2 regions of the Paenibacillus sp. GCM10027627 genome follow, and region 2 is predicted to be linked to the other one. Evidence: riboswitches for the same ligand, from Rfam matches in the RefSeq annotation. Region 2 holds a riboswitch; the other holds the start of a gene.
The links. Region 2 has a riboswitch for cobalamin ahead of ACFQZE_RS12525 (S-layer homology domain-containing protein). Riboswitches for the same ligand answer to the same signal wherever they lie in the genome.

Region 1: linked by a shared signal. The riboswitch ahead of ACFQZE_RS03890 (ABC transporter substrate-binding protein) and the one ahead of ACFQZE_RS12525 (S-layer homology domain-containing protein) in region 2 are both predicted to bind cobalamin.

Annotation. Positions count from the first base shown of each region.
Region 1 covers NZ_JBHTHB010000001.1:821,573-827,867, reverse strand. The annotation lists gene cobT (nicotinate-nucleotide--dimethylbenzimidazole phosphoribosyltransferase) at 1-796, opposite strand, end outside; gene ACFQZE_RS03900 (heme ABC transporter ATP-binding protein) at 833-1,621, opposite strand; gene ACFQZE_RS03895 (FecCD family ABC transporter permease) at 1,621-2,661, opposite strand; gene ACFQZE_RS03890 (ABC transporter substrate-binding protein) at 2,661-3,671, opposite strand; cobalamin riboswitch at 3,832-4,050, opposite strand; gene ACFQZE_RS03885 (hypothetical protein) at 4,162-4,641, shown strand; gene ACFQZE_RS03880 (sulfite exporter TauE/SafE family protein) at 4,702-5,388, opposite strand; gene ACFQZE_RS03875 (heavy metal translocating P-type ATPase) at 5,385-6,295, opposite strand, start outside.
Region 2 covers NZ_JBHTHB010000003.1:159,498-165,792, forward strand. The annotation lists gene ACFQZE_RS12525 (S-layer homology domain-containing protein) at 1-4,027, opposite strand, end outside; cobalamin riboswitch at 4,150-4,347, opposite strand; gene ACFQZE_RS12530 (L,D-transpeptidase) at 4,499-4,837, shown strand; gene tyrS (tyrosine--tRNA ligase) at 4,928-6,208, opposite strand.

The DNA.
Region 1 (6,295 bases), on a different contig from region 2:
TGGCCGCTGCGCCGATTAGAATGCCAACAAGACCGGCAATTTCCGCTCCGCCAACTTTGGCCAGCACATCAAGCGGGTCCAGCGGATCGGGTTCGTTCGTGCTGATCGCTTTTTTAACAATTTCAACTTTATGTTTGAACACTTCATCGTTAATGCCAGTACCGCGGCCCACCGCCTCTTCGGGAGGCAAACCGGCCAGTACGGAAGCGATCGCTGCGCTGGCCGTTGTATTCCCGATTCCCATCTCTCCGGTCGCAAACAATCGGTATCCTTTTTTAATCTGGTCTTCGACAACGGATACGCCAACCAAAACGGCCTGGAGTGCTTCCGCTTTCGTCATCGCCGGTCCTTTGGCCATATTTTTTGTGCCCCAGACGACTTTGCGGCTCAGAAGCGACTCATGCCGCAGTTCGGCAGCAACTCCGATATCGACGCAAACGACTTCTGCTCCCGCTTGCCGCGCAAGGGCGTTAACAGCCGCCCCGCCATTTAAAAAGTTGTGTACCATTTGCGGCGTTACCGCTTGAGGGAATGCACTTACCCCTTCCTCGCATACCCCATGGTCGCCCGCCATCACAATGACCGCTCGTTTGGACAAATCTGGCCACAGCTCTCCAGTCGCTCCCGCTAATTGCCGCGCGATGGCTTCAAGCTTCCCAAGACTTCCGGGAGGCTTCGTCAATCCGTCGGAATGACGCTCGGCGCGAAGCGCAGCATCGGCGTCAAATAACGGGATTCGATTCAAGACGGCTTCCAGTTGGTTGATTTCTTGTAATTCCTCATTACCATGATTCATTTCTCTGTTCCTCCTGAATAGGTGTCGTACCCTCTTCTATTCGGCGCCAATGCCGGAATGAAGCAAAATTTGAGGCTTTCCTGATTCCGGATGTTTTACAATGGTCGATTTGGCGCCATAGATGGACTGAATTAGCTCGGCCTGCAACACTTGCTCCGGCGTTCCGGACGCCCCTATTTTGCCATCTTGAATTGCAATTAGCTCATCGCAATAAAGCGACGCCAAATTTAGGTCATGGAGCACCGCAATAACAAGCAGTCCACTTTCCTTCTGCCATGAACGAACGGCGTCAAGCAGCTCGATTTGAAAGCCGATGTCGAGATACGTCGTCGGCTCATCGAGCAGCAGCACTTCCGGCTGCTGCGCCATCAGCTTGGCCAGTGCGACTCGCTGCCGCTCTCCTCCGCTAAGCTGATGAATGCGCCGCTCCTGCAAATGACGAACTCCCGCTATAAGCATCGCTTCCTCCACGATTTTTTCCGCATCCCCGGAATCATGCCCCAGCCAGTTTTGATGCGGATATCGGCCCATCGAGACGATTTCCCGAGCGGTAAAGCCGACGGGCGGAATGCCGCCTTGCTGAAGCACCGCGAGCTTTTGAGCAACGGCTTTCCGCGGAATTTGAGAAATGGGATTTCCTGCGAGCCGTACTTCACCCGAGTTTGGAGTATCGGTTCCCGACAGCAGATGGAGCAAGGTCGTTTTTCCGGCGCCGTTAGGTCCTATAATTCCATAAAAACGATTGCTGCGGAAAGAAACCGAAACATTTTGCAAAATGGTAGTCTTCCCCCGGACCGCCGAAACGTTTTTGGCTTCGAGCTCCATTACCCCTCTCCCCCTTCCGCCTTCATTTTGCGATGCAGCAAATAGGCAAACACCGGTGCGCCGATCAAAGCCGTAACGACGCCAAGCGGCAGCTCCTTCGGACTGAGCACGTTGCGGGCGAGAGTATCGGCCCAAAGCATAAAAGTAGCTCCTCCTATAGCAGAGAGGGGAATTACGATTCGGTAATCCGGTCCGGCAATAAGACGGATGACATGCGGAACGACTAGACCTACAAAACCGATGACGCCGGAGACGGATACGGCAGCAGCCGTCAAAAGCGTCGAAACGATCATCACGATCAGCTTCGTTCGTTCCACTTGGACGCCCATATGGGCTGCGTGCCTCTCTCCAAGCGCAAACAGATTTAGAGCTTGTCCATAATAAAGCAGCACGGGCAAAGCGACCCCGAGAAATGGCAGCAGGATGTACACATGCTCCCAGCTGCGCATGGCCAGCGAGCCCATAATCCAGAACAAAATTTGGTTGACCACTCCTTGCGACATCGAAACCATTAGCGAAACAAATGCACCCAAAAACGACTGGATAATGACGCCGGACAAAATGACAGTTTCAATTCGCATCGTTCCTTGCGAGCGGGAAAGCCAAATGACAGCAAACAGCGTAACGATACCCGTCAAAAAAGCTACGATTGGCAGCGTCCATAGCCCTAAAGCAAGTTGAAGCCCGAACAAAATAATAAATGCGGCTCCGACCGAACTGCCGGAGGCGACGCCAAGCGTATAAGGTTCAGCCAGCGGATTGCGCAGCACGCCTTGAAAGCCGGCGCCTGCCAGCGCCAGACAGCTCCCCACTAGCACTGCAAGCAGCACCCGCGATAGCCGAACCTGCGTAACTACCGCAATTTCACCGCTTGTCCACTGAAGGGGCCGATCCGACAGCCATGGCAGCTGATGCAGCAGAATGCCCCACACATCGGCAAACGACAAGCCGGCCGATCCAATCGACAAGCTTGCAATCATAGAAACAGCAAGAAGGAGCAAAGCTGCTCCTCCATACGTGATTCGTTTTAAATTTGGCATTATTTCATAAGCTCTGGATGGATGGCTTTCGCCAGCTCAAGCAATCCATCCGCCAGCCGCGGTCCTACGCGAACTAGAGGGTCGTTAGTAACGGCAACCATTTGTTTGTTTTTCACCGCATCAATCGTATCCCAACCCGGACGCGCCTCGATGGCTGCGACAATGGAGCTTTTCTCCTCTCCAAAATCAGGATAAATAATGAGCTGAGGATTTTGCGTGACGACTTCCTCTGCATTTACTTCATACCAGCCCGCTTGCGCAGCAGCAATATTTTGGCCGCCGGCGATGGTGAGCAGCTCGTCTAGAAATTCGCCCGAGCCTACCGTCCAGCCAGGAGAAAACTCCAAGTACACTTTCTTTTTCTCAGCGTCTTTAACGGCAGTTGCCACTTTTTCCTTCACATCGCGCATATGATCGGCCACTTTGCCCGCGCCTTCTTGCATATTCATAATTTTACCGATTTCTTCAACTTTGGCAATGACCGCGTCATAGGTTTTTGGATCCGTCGCGTATACGTTCAGTCCTAGCTCGCGCAGCTTGGTAATGGCATCCACATTCATGGACGACGAAGCTAAAATGAGATCGGGATTAAGCGCGGATACCGCTTCAATGTTCGTTGTCATATCTCCGATTTTTTTAACGGAAGCCGCTTCAGGCGGATAGTTGCTCCAATCGTCGACGCCGACGACTTGAGCCCCCGCTCCAATTGCGTAAATCGTTTCTGTCTCGCTCGGCACAAGCGTGACGATAGCTTGAGGCGCTTTTTCAAACGTAAGTTCCGTGCCTGTAGCATCGGTTGTTTTGTATGGATAAACGGTTTGCCCCGGCTGTTCCGTTGGCTCTGCGGAAGGTGCAGCCGACTCTGCTGCCGAACCTTGTTCCGTTTGTTCCTTGTTCGTACCCTCTTCCGGTTTACCCGTATTAACGCCGCAGGCAGCAAGCGTCACCATCATCATAATGAGAAGGATAGACATGATGGACTTCATTTTGAGCAGTTGCATAGCTTTCATCTTCATTTTCACTCCCGGTTAAGTTAGATAGTCTTTTGTTCAATTAACATGCGGCACCAAAAAAGGCGCCTCCGGCAACTGTGCCGGAGGCGCCCATAAACACGCCGTAATAAACGGCGAAGAAGCCCTTCCAACACCTCCCTAAATCCACGTAGGTTAAAGCGTTAGCAAACAGGCAGATTTTCTGACTTGGAATTGCGCAAGCGGCGTTATCGCGGGCGGGTATGCCCAATGAAAAAGCTGCTTAGACGCTGGCTGCGCGCATATGCTAAAACATACGCTGCTCTCCTTACAGTGGCGGGTCCGTGCCGGATTGGAACCGGCTTCCCTTTTAAGCTACTGCGATCTTGCGGTATCGGCAAAACGATTGCTGCCAATTGCACATGACCCCAGCGGCACCTGTTTACGTTCATATGAAATAATCAGTAGTAACTATACACTCCAGCCCGGTATTTGTCCAACAATTTCATCACTTGACGGAGGGATTGCAATGAATCATAATGACAGCCAATTCGAAAATGACGCCAAAGGGACGCTGTCCCGGCGCTCTCCCTTCTTTTTCGTATTGTTTATTGTCGGCCTTTGCTTCCTTATTGTTGCGGTGTGGTTTTTGCTTTTTAATGAAAAAGCGTCGTCCGCGGATCCCGCTGTGACTGAGCATCTCGTCGAGGATGGAAAAATGATTTGGTCGATTAGCGAATACCCGGCGCTTGTCCTTCAAAACAATACGTTTACCGTCACTCTATTCGACAAGCATGGGGTTCCCGTGAAGGGGGCGCAAATGAAAATAAGATTGGATATGATCGGGATGGCTTGCGGTCATTACGATTTTGAGCTGGCCGAAACAGCCGCGGGGGTGTATGTAGGAGAAGGAGTTCCGCTTATGGCCGGTTTATGGAAAGCGTCCCTGAACTTAAAAAACGACGGCCGCGAGCAGCAGATCGTACGTACGTTAAAAGCGGTTCACTAATATTGAATAGTTTAAGCGACAGAAGACGCTGAATGGCTCCATAACGTGAGTAACATGAAATTACCAGAGCCAAGGAGATACCGTTGGAATGATGCCGTTTGCCGCTAACCCTTTCAAAATGGATAAAAGACCTACGGCAATCGCTGCCGCAGTACCTGCCTTGCGCATAAATTTTCTCCATTTCTTTCCTGCGTATGCAGCAATGGAGGCCGATGCCGCCAACGCGGGAAATGTGGCAAGACCGAATAAGGCCATAACGGCGGCCCCTCCACCGAGCGTACCCGTTGCCGCAGCGTTTATCCCCATCGCGTAAGTAAGCCCGCACGGCAGAAAACCAAAGGCAAATCCAGTGGCGAGCACATGCGCCGATTGTTTGCTCGGGAGCGGCGTTTCTTCTAGCGCAAGCTTTTGATGAAGCTTGCCGGAGAGCCTGCTCAAAAAAGGGATTTGTACTTTGCGCCACAGCCACAAAAGAACAAAGCAGCCTCCGGCAATGGAGGCGAGTCCCTGTATGCCCGCCAGCTTGCCGGCCACATCCACAAATGAGCCTACCGCTCCCATAGCAGCTCCCATCAACGCATAGGAGACTATTCGGCCTGTATTATAAAATAAAATGGACCGTCTGGCCGACACGCCGGATTGCAAAGAAACGGTCGATACGATACCGCCGCACATGCCGATGCAGTGCGGGGCGCTGAACAAGCCCGACAGAAATATAAAGAGGACACTGTTCCAAGCGATCGTCATGGCTGAGCCTTCTCTCCTGAATGGTCCAGCCTTGTCTTTAGCCTCAGCGCATTTGTTACGACAGATACGGAACTGAGCGCCATCGCCGTTCCCGCCATCCAAGGTTTGAGCAAACCGATAGCGGCGAACGGTATAATTGCCATGTTATAGAAAAAAGCGAATGCTAAATTTTGCCGTATATTGCGGATCGTCAGTCTGCTTAGCTTAATGGCTTCCGGAATGGCCGACAATCGCGAAAACAGCAGCGTAACATGTCCTGCATTTAAGGCGCCGTACGTCCCATTTCCCATAGCAATGCCAATATCTGAAGCTGCCAGCGCCGGAGCATCGTTCCACCCGTCTCCCGCCATGGCGACTGTCCCGCCCCCTCGTTTCAGCTCATGAACGAGCGTCAGCTTGGATTCCGGCATCATGGAAGAATGAACATCCGCTGTTTTGATTCCGAGCGCTCTTGCCACAGCAAAAGCCGGAGCGGAATGATCGCCCGTTGCGATAACAGGCGTTACCTTTAGTCGGCGCATTTCCGCTGCCATCGCTTTTGCTTCCGGCTTAACGGCATCTCCAAAGCCGATTAGGCCAACGCAATTTCCTCGGATGACGGCATATAAGACTGTTTCCCCATATTTTTCTCGTTCTGCCGCAGCATTTAAAACCTCCTTGGAGAGATGGCAACCCATCCGCTCCACGTAGAGCTTATTTCCGACAGCCGCATGCTCTCCTCTCACGCATCCTTCGGCTCCTCCGGACGGCGTATAGGCTAAACGTTCAGACGCCGGCAATACAAGGCCGAACTTTCCAGCTTCCGCCTGGAGCGCATGGGCCAAAGGATGATCCGATTCCTTTTCCAAAGCGGCAACCGTACCAAGCAAATAAGAGCGGCTTATCCCAAATGCGGCCATAAAGTTCA
Region 2 (6,295 bases):
CATATTCGTTGCTATCAAGAGCGATCAGAGCAAAGATTGGCCCGTTAATGCCTTGTTTCACAACTGCGTTAAAATCAGCCAGCGGCTTCCTTAAATCATAACCGGCTACGTTAGTGATGTCTTTGCCCAGCGCGCTCAAAGCCAATATGACACGGCTGTATTCCGTAAACTTGACGTTATGCAGTTTGCCGTCCTTTTCCTTCAGCGTCCGCTCCACTTCGGCATAATAACCGGCGTAATAAGCTTCCGGCACCTCATATCCTCCGCGGGCCAAAGCGAGCACGGTCCAGTCTCCGCCAATGCTGCTTACTGCGGGAGTCTTAACGGCCTGAAGCAAAAACTCGCTGGCATCAATCGCTTCCTTCTTTACGCCAATCAGGTTTTGCTCCTGCGTTTCCTCTGCTTTCTTATCCTTGTATTCATCAGCTCTGACGGCTACAACAACGGCCATCTCTCTCGTTACTTTTCCTTTCGGCTGGAACTGCCCGCCTGAGCCTTGCATAATTCCCGCTTCTACAACCGCTTGTATATCGTTTTGAGCCCATACTGCAGCTTCTTTAAGATCTAGCAGAGCCGTCCCTTTGCCGGTTCGCTGCAAATCTAACGCTCTGGATACGGTCACGGCCATTTGTTCGCGTGTAATTGGCGCTTTAGGGTCGAATAGACCGTTATGACCGCTCATTGCGCCCGTTTGATGGACAGCTTGAACGTAAGGATAAAACCAGTCCGACGAACGAACATCGGCATATTGGGTCGTTACATCCTTATTGAAGGTCAACCCTAGAATCTCCACGAGCATTTTGGCAAATTCGGCTCTTGTCACCTCGCCCTTCGGCTTAAGCTTGCCATCGCTTCCTTGCAAGGAACCTTCCGTTACCGCTTTTCCAATCGCACTTAGCGCCCAAGGAGAAACCTGGCCTGCGTCAGTGAACTTAAGCTTCCAATCGAGAGGCTTCTCTCCTCCTGGATTTTCTGGTTTTTCTCCGCCTGATTCCCCAGGATTTTGACCGTTTCCATTTTCATTTCCGGATTCGCCCGGCACCTCTCCCGGTTCCCAATGGACGCCAAGGTCTTTGCCGTAGTTTGTTGTATAACGCCATTGCATCTTATCTCCATGCTGTAACGTATATTTGCTGGCCCCAAAATTAGGATAAGTGCCATTTACGTTGTACATCCAGCCGCTGCCAATGCCGTGGTCGAACTCTCCATCGCCAGCAATGGACTCCACATATACGCTGTCATATTGGCTGTTAAATTTGTACCGGATGGTTATCCCTTTATCGCCAAGCACCCGCTGCAGCAAAGTCCAAGCGGTATCTCCGGATTTAAGCTCAACTTTCGTCTCCGACAAAGTAAAACCTTTGTTGATTGTGTGCTTATCTACCGACAAATAGACATATTGCTGAGGATCGGTTGGACCGCCTCCGCCCGGCGTTGGAATAGCACTTGCCGAATAGGCGGCAAAATCGGTAAAGTGTTTAGTTTTTACGACTAAATCGCTGCCGTTGTCATACGCATATTCCGGCTTCCCGCTTGCTCTGCCGGTCGAATCGCTTGCAAATTTAGCAATGAGGTGTGCTGTGCCATTTTCGATATAGGCTGCTTGCTTTCCGCTTTTGCCCGTAAAAATAAGCGTCACATAATCGGAAAACTCAACTCTTCCTCCTCCGCCCATCGAAAAAACAGCATCAACGGAGTCGAGCTTTTGGCCTGAAGGTAGAAGAGGCGCGATCCCGTCTCTCCAACCGGATTGCTCGTGGTCTTCCCCGCTCAGCCATTCCAGCTTGGCCGTATCGCCAGAGGTTACCTGAGTATCTTTCGGTACGATCGCGCGAATTCCGCCCTTTTGCGCTTCGATTTGCGGCAATGGAGCTCCTTGCGGCAATTGAAGATAAGTTGTGGAAAATTTATCGCTCGGGATGTCGATCGTGATCGTTTTGCCGCTGTCCCCAGCCGTGATCGGTACCAGATAGTCTATATAATCGTTAGGGATCACAACGGCTGCTTCATTGCCCGCCGGCAGCGGATATGGCTTAGGCTCTTCAGGCAGCTTCGCCGGCACATCGGTCATGTTGTAGAGCGAGTTTTTCCCTTTTACAAATCTGTCGTACGCCACAAGAGCGTAAGTGCCTTGATCCGTCGCCATGCCGTTTGCTGCTCCCGCAGAACCGGAAGTTGGGTAAGCATGAAGGAAACCTCCGCCCGGCAAAGCGTAAGAAAGCAGCGAGTCTAGAACCGATTTCCCGTTTTTAATAAAACGCGAATCGTTTTTAGGATCGATCCCGACGCTTGTCAAAGCTACAATGACTTGCGCCGCGCTTTCGCTCGTTGGCGATCCTCCGCTGGAGAAGCTTCCGTCCGCATTTTGCATAAGGGACAGCTTTAGCAGCGCGCGGTCAACGGCCGCTTTTACATCGGGATTGGAACCATAATAAGGAGCTAGGCTTTGCATAGCCATCCCTGTCATATCAGGGTCCGGCCTGCTGCCGAAAAACGCCCAACCGCCCGCGTCCGCCGTTCCTTTTTTAATTTCACGGTCCAAAATGTTTTGAACGAGCTTTTCTCTTGTCGTTTGCTCTTTCCCCTCTGGAGCCGCAGGAATGTCATAGGCGCGACTGTCAAAGGCGAGCAGGGCAAAAACCGGGCCATTGATGCCCTGGTTTTTCACATAAGTATAGTCCGCCAGCGCCGCCCGCAGATCATAACCGCCTACCGCGGTAATATCTTTGCCGGTGGAAGACAAGCCCAAAATAACTCTAGAATGTTCCGTACTATTAGAGCTATGCAGCTTGCCTCCATATCTGAGCATATTGTCGATGACCGTTCTTTCGACATTGCTGTAATACGTATTATAGTAGCCATACGGCACGGTAAATCCCGCACGCGCCAAGTTCAGCACCGACCAGTCGCCGCTGCCGGTTCCATAAACGGGATTAGGGACCGTTCTCAAAATATGAGCCAAGTTTTTGTTCAATTGTTCGGCGTATGTTGGGGCGTAACGAAGAACAAACGCCGATTTGACGGCCCTGTTGCCTTCCCCATCTACCGCACTGACCGTAATCTGATTGTCCGTTCCCGGGAGGGTTACCGTATATTGACCGTTCTGTCCGCTAAGCGGACTTCCGTTCAAAGTCACTTCCGTCGGTACGGAATCGTAAACGTTGTCCGTTACCGATATTTGAAATTGAACCTCATTCGATGAGGTAACCTGGTAAGAGCCAAGTCCCGTCAACTGAATAACCGGCTTTACCTTATCCGGCTGCTTGCCCAGTTCAATGGCCGCGTTCAAAGCGGCCAGCGCCGCGTCCACCTCTTGCTGAGTGCTTTCCATGTTTTGCAGCTTGGCGTAAGCGTCGGCATATGCCGTCTTAAGCGCCTTTTTCGCGAGCATGGCCTGTTTGTCAGGGCTGCTGTTAATTTCGGCAACTGCCTTTGTCAAAGCATCTTTGTTGGCGGGAGTAATAAGCGGAACTCCCCATTGCGATCCCAAATCCTCGCCATATCCGTATACGGTAAATTGGTTGCGGATAACGTCTCCATCGCGAGGAATATATTGCGAAAACCCGACTGGCGAAAACTCATTGTTGACGATGAACATCCAGCCGGACATCGGATAATAATCAAATTCGCCGAGATATACCGGGTCTCTTTTGGAACCAATCGTTCCCCCCGCTGCGATCACGGCATTCAGGATGTACGACGGGATATTTAAAGCGCCTGTCTCTCTGTCCCGCACATGGGATAAATAAAAGCCGTCCTGGACGGTTCCTTTATTCAAATAATTGCCTTCCCCAAGCACACGGGTGAGCAAAGCCGCACCGTTTTCTCCCTCGTAAAGAGGAACTTTAACCGGCTCCAAAATATAGCCCTGCCCCAAAGTAAACTTTTCTACAGCTATTGTGACATACCCTGTCGTTTGTGTTGCTCCTGCCTCTGCATGAACAGAGACGCCAGCCCCCGCGAACAGGGATAAAAATACGCTGAATATAAGAAGCCATGCTATCATTTTTTGTCTTGCAGCTATCATTTCTATTTCAATCCTCTCTATTAAAATAAAAAAACTTCCCAACCCGGTAGAGTTGAGAAGTTTAAAAAGCGCATAGCATGATCGCCTGCACCTGAAAACACCCTCCTATCCATCGTAGAATTTGCGGTGTACGGAGGCAGGCAGGTATTCTGGCTCAAGAATCATCGTCATTGCAGCCTTCCCGGTTACCCAGTGGCATCTTGCAACGGCTCCTCTATTACAGCGGCGGGACCACGCGAGATTTGCACTCGCTTCCCTTTTAACCAATTGATGTCGTTCTTAATGAAGCTCCATCTATGGACCTGTTCCGTCTATTCAATTATCTTGACTATCATAGCCCAATTTGCCGGGCTTGTCATGCAAAAATTGGCGAATTCAGAAGGTCGCCACAAAGCGATCATCCCTCCGACAAAGTTGCTTGCCCACGCCTTCATCCGCGACCTCTCATAAAATGAGGAAAGGAGGAAAGCTATGCCCCATTACCGCATCATTGTCGACCTGTCGGATCGTCAATTGTACTTGTTGGACAATAATATTGTCGTCAAGGCTTATCCCGTCGGGATTGGGAAAATGTTAACCCAGACTCCGACTGGGGAGTATACCATCGTGAACAAACAACTCAATCCGGGAGGCCCGTTCGGCGTTTTTTGGATGGGGCTGTCCAGGCCGTCGTACGGCATTCACGGCACCAACGACCCTTCTTCCATCGGCCACGAGGTTTCTCACGGTTGTATTCGCATGTACAATCCTGACGTTCTGGAGTTGCAATCGCTAGTTCCGATTGGCACCCATGTGACGATTAGACGCTAGCACTAACGGTATAAAAAAGGTCTTCCGAAAGAGCGCGCGGCTCTCCCGGAAGACCTTTTTTTGCTAAGCGACAAAATCGCTTACCCGCTATTAAGTCAGCCTGACGAGGCTGTAATTTTTTTTGCCTTTGCGGATAATGATGAAGCGGCCTTCGAACGAATGCTCCGGCGTCACCTCAAATTGCATGTCCTGAACACGTTCGCCGTTCATAGAGATAGCGCCGTTTGCGATATCTTCACGAGCTTGCCGCTTGGAAGGCTCGATTCCGAGATCGACCAGCCAGTCGACGATGTTTTTAGACTCTTTGGCCGCATGGAAAGTAGGCATTTCTTTGAAGCCTTGTTCGATTTCATCCGCCGTCAACGATTTAATGTCGCCGCTGAACAACGCCGCCGTAATTTTTTTCGCCTGCTCCAGCAGCTCTTCGCCATGAACGAACTTCGTCATTTCTTCGGCCAAAGCTTTTTGCGCTTCGCGCTTATGCGGCTCCGACTGTACTTTCTCGGCCAATGCTTCGATTGTCGCTTGATCCAGGAAAGTGAAGAACTTCAAGTACTTCACGACGTCGCGGTCATCTGTGTTCGCCCAGAACTGGTAAAATTCAAACGGAGTCGTTTTGTTCGGATCGAGCCATACGGCGCCGCCCGCTGTTTTGCCGAACTTGGTGCCGTCCGCCTTTAGCATAAGCGGAATCGTAAGGCCGAATGCTTTGGCCTCGGAGCCTTCCTTTTTCCGAATAAGATCGAGACCGCTTGTAATGTTGCCCCATTGGTCGGAGCCGCCGATTTGCAGCTGAACGTCCTCTTCCCGGTACAGATGAAGGAAATCAAGCGACTGTAAAATTTGGTACGAAAACTCTGTGTACGAAATGCCGCTGTCCAAACGGCTGGACACGACGTCCTTCGCCAGCATCGTATTAATGCTGAAGTTTTTGCCGAAGTCGCGTAGAAAATCGATGACGTTGATTTTGTGCGTCCAATCATAGTTGTTAACCATCCGCAGCTTGCTGGCGCCATCCACATCATCCGTATCAAACAGCTTTTTCAGTTGCGCCGTCAGCGCGTCGACGTTGGCCTGCACCTGCTCCATCGTCTGAAGCGAGCGCTCGCTTTGGCGTCCGCTCGGATCGCCAATCGTTCCGGTAGCTCCCCCGATCAAAATAACGGGACGATGCCCAGCCAGTTGAAACCTTCTCAGCATCATAAAAGGAATCAAATGTCCGATATGCATGCTGTCGCCCGTCGGGTCGACGCCGCAGTACAGGGAAACTTGCTTTTCAGCCGTCAGCTCGCGCAGTCCTTCCGCATCGGTCTGCTGATTAATGGCGTCGCGCCATTCCAATTCGTCGATAATGTTCGTGTTTAAAGTCATTGCTTTTCATCTCCTTTTTGTAGTCAAAACGAGAGATTACCTCGCTGCTTATGGCTCGCTGTTCTAAGCTTCGATCCCAACAAAAAA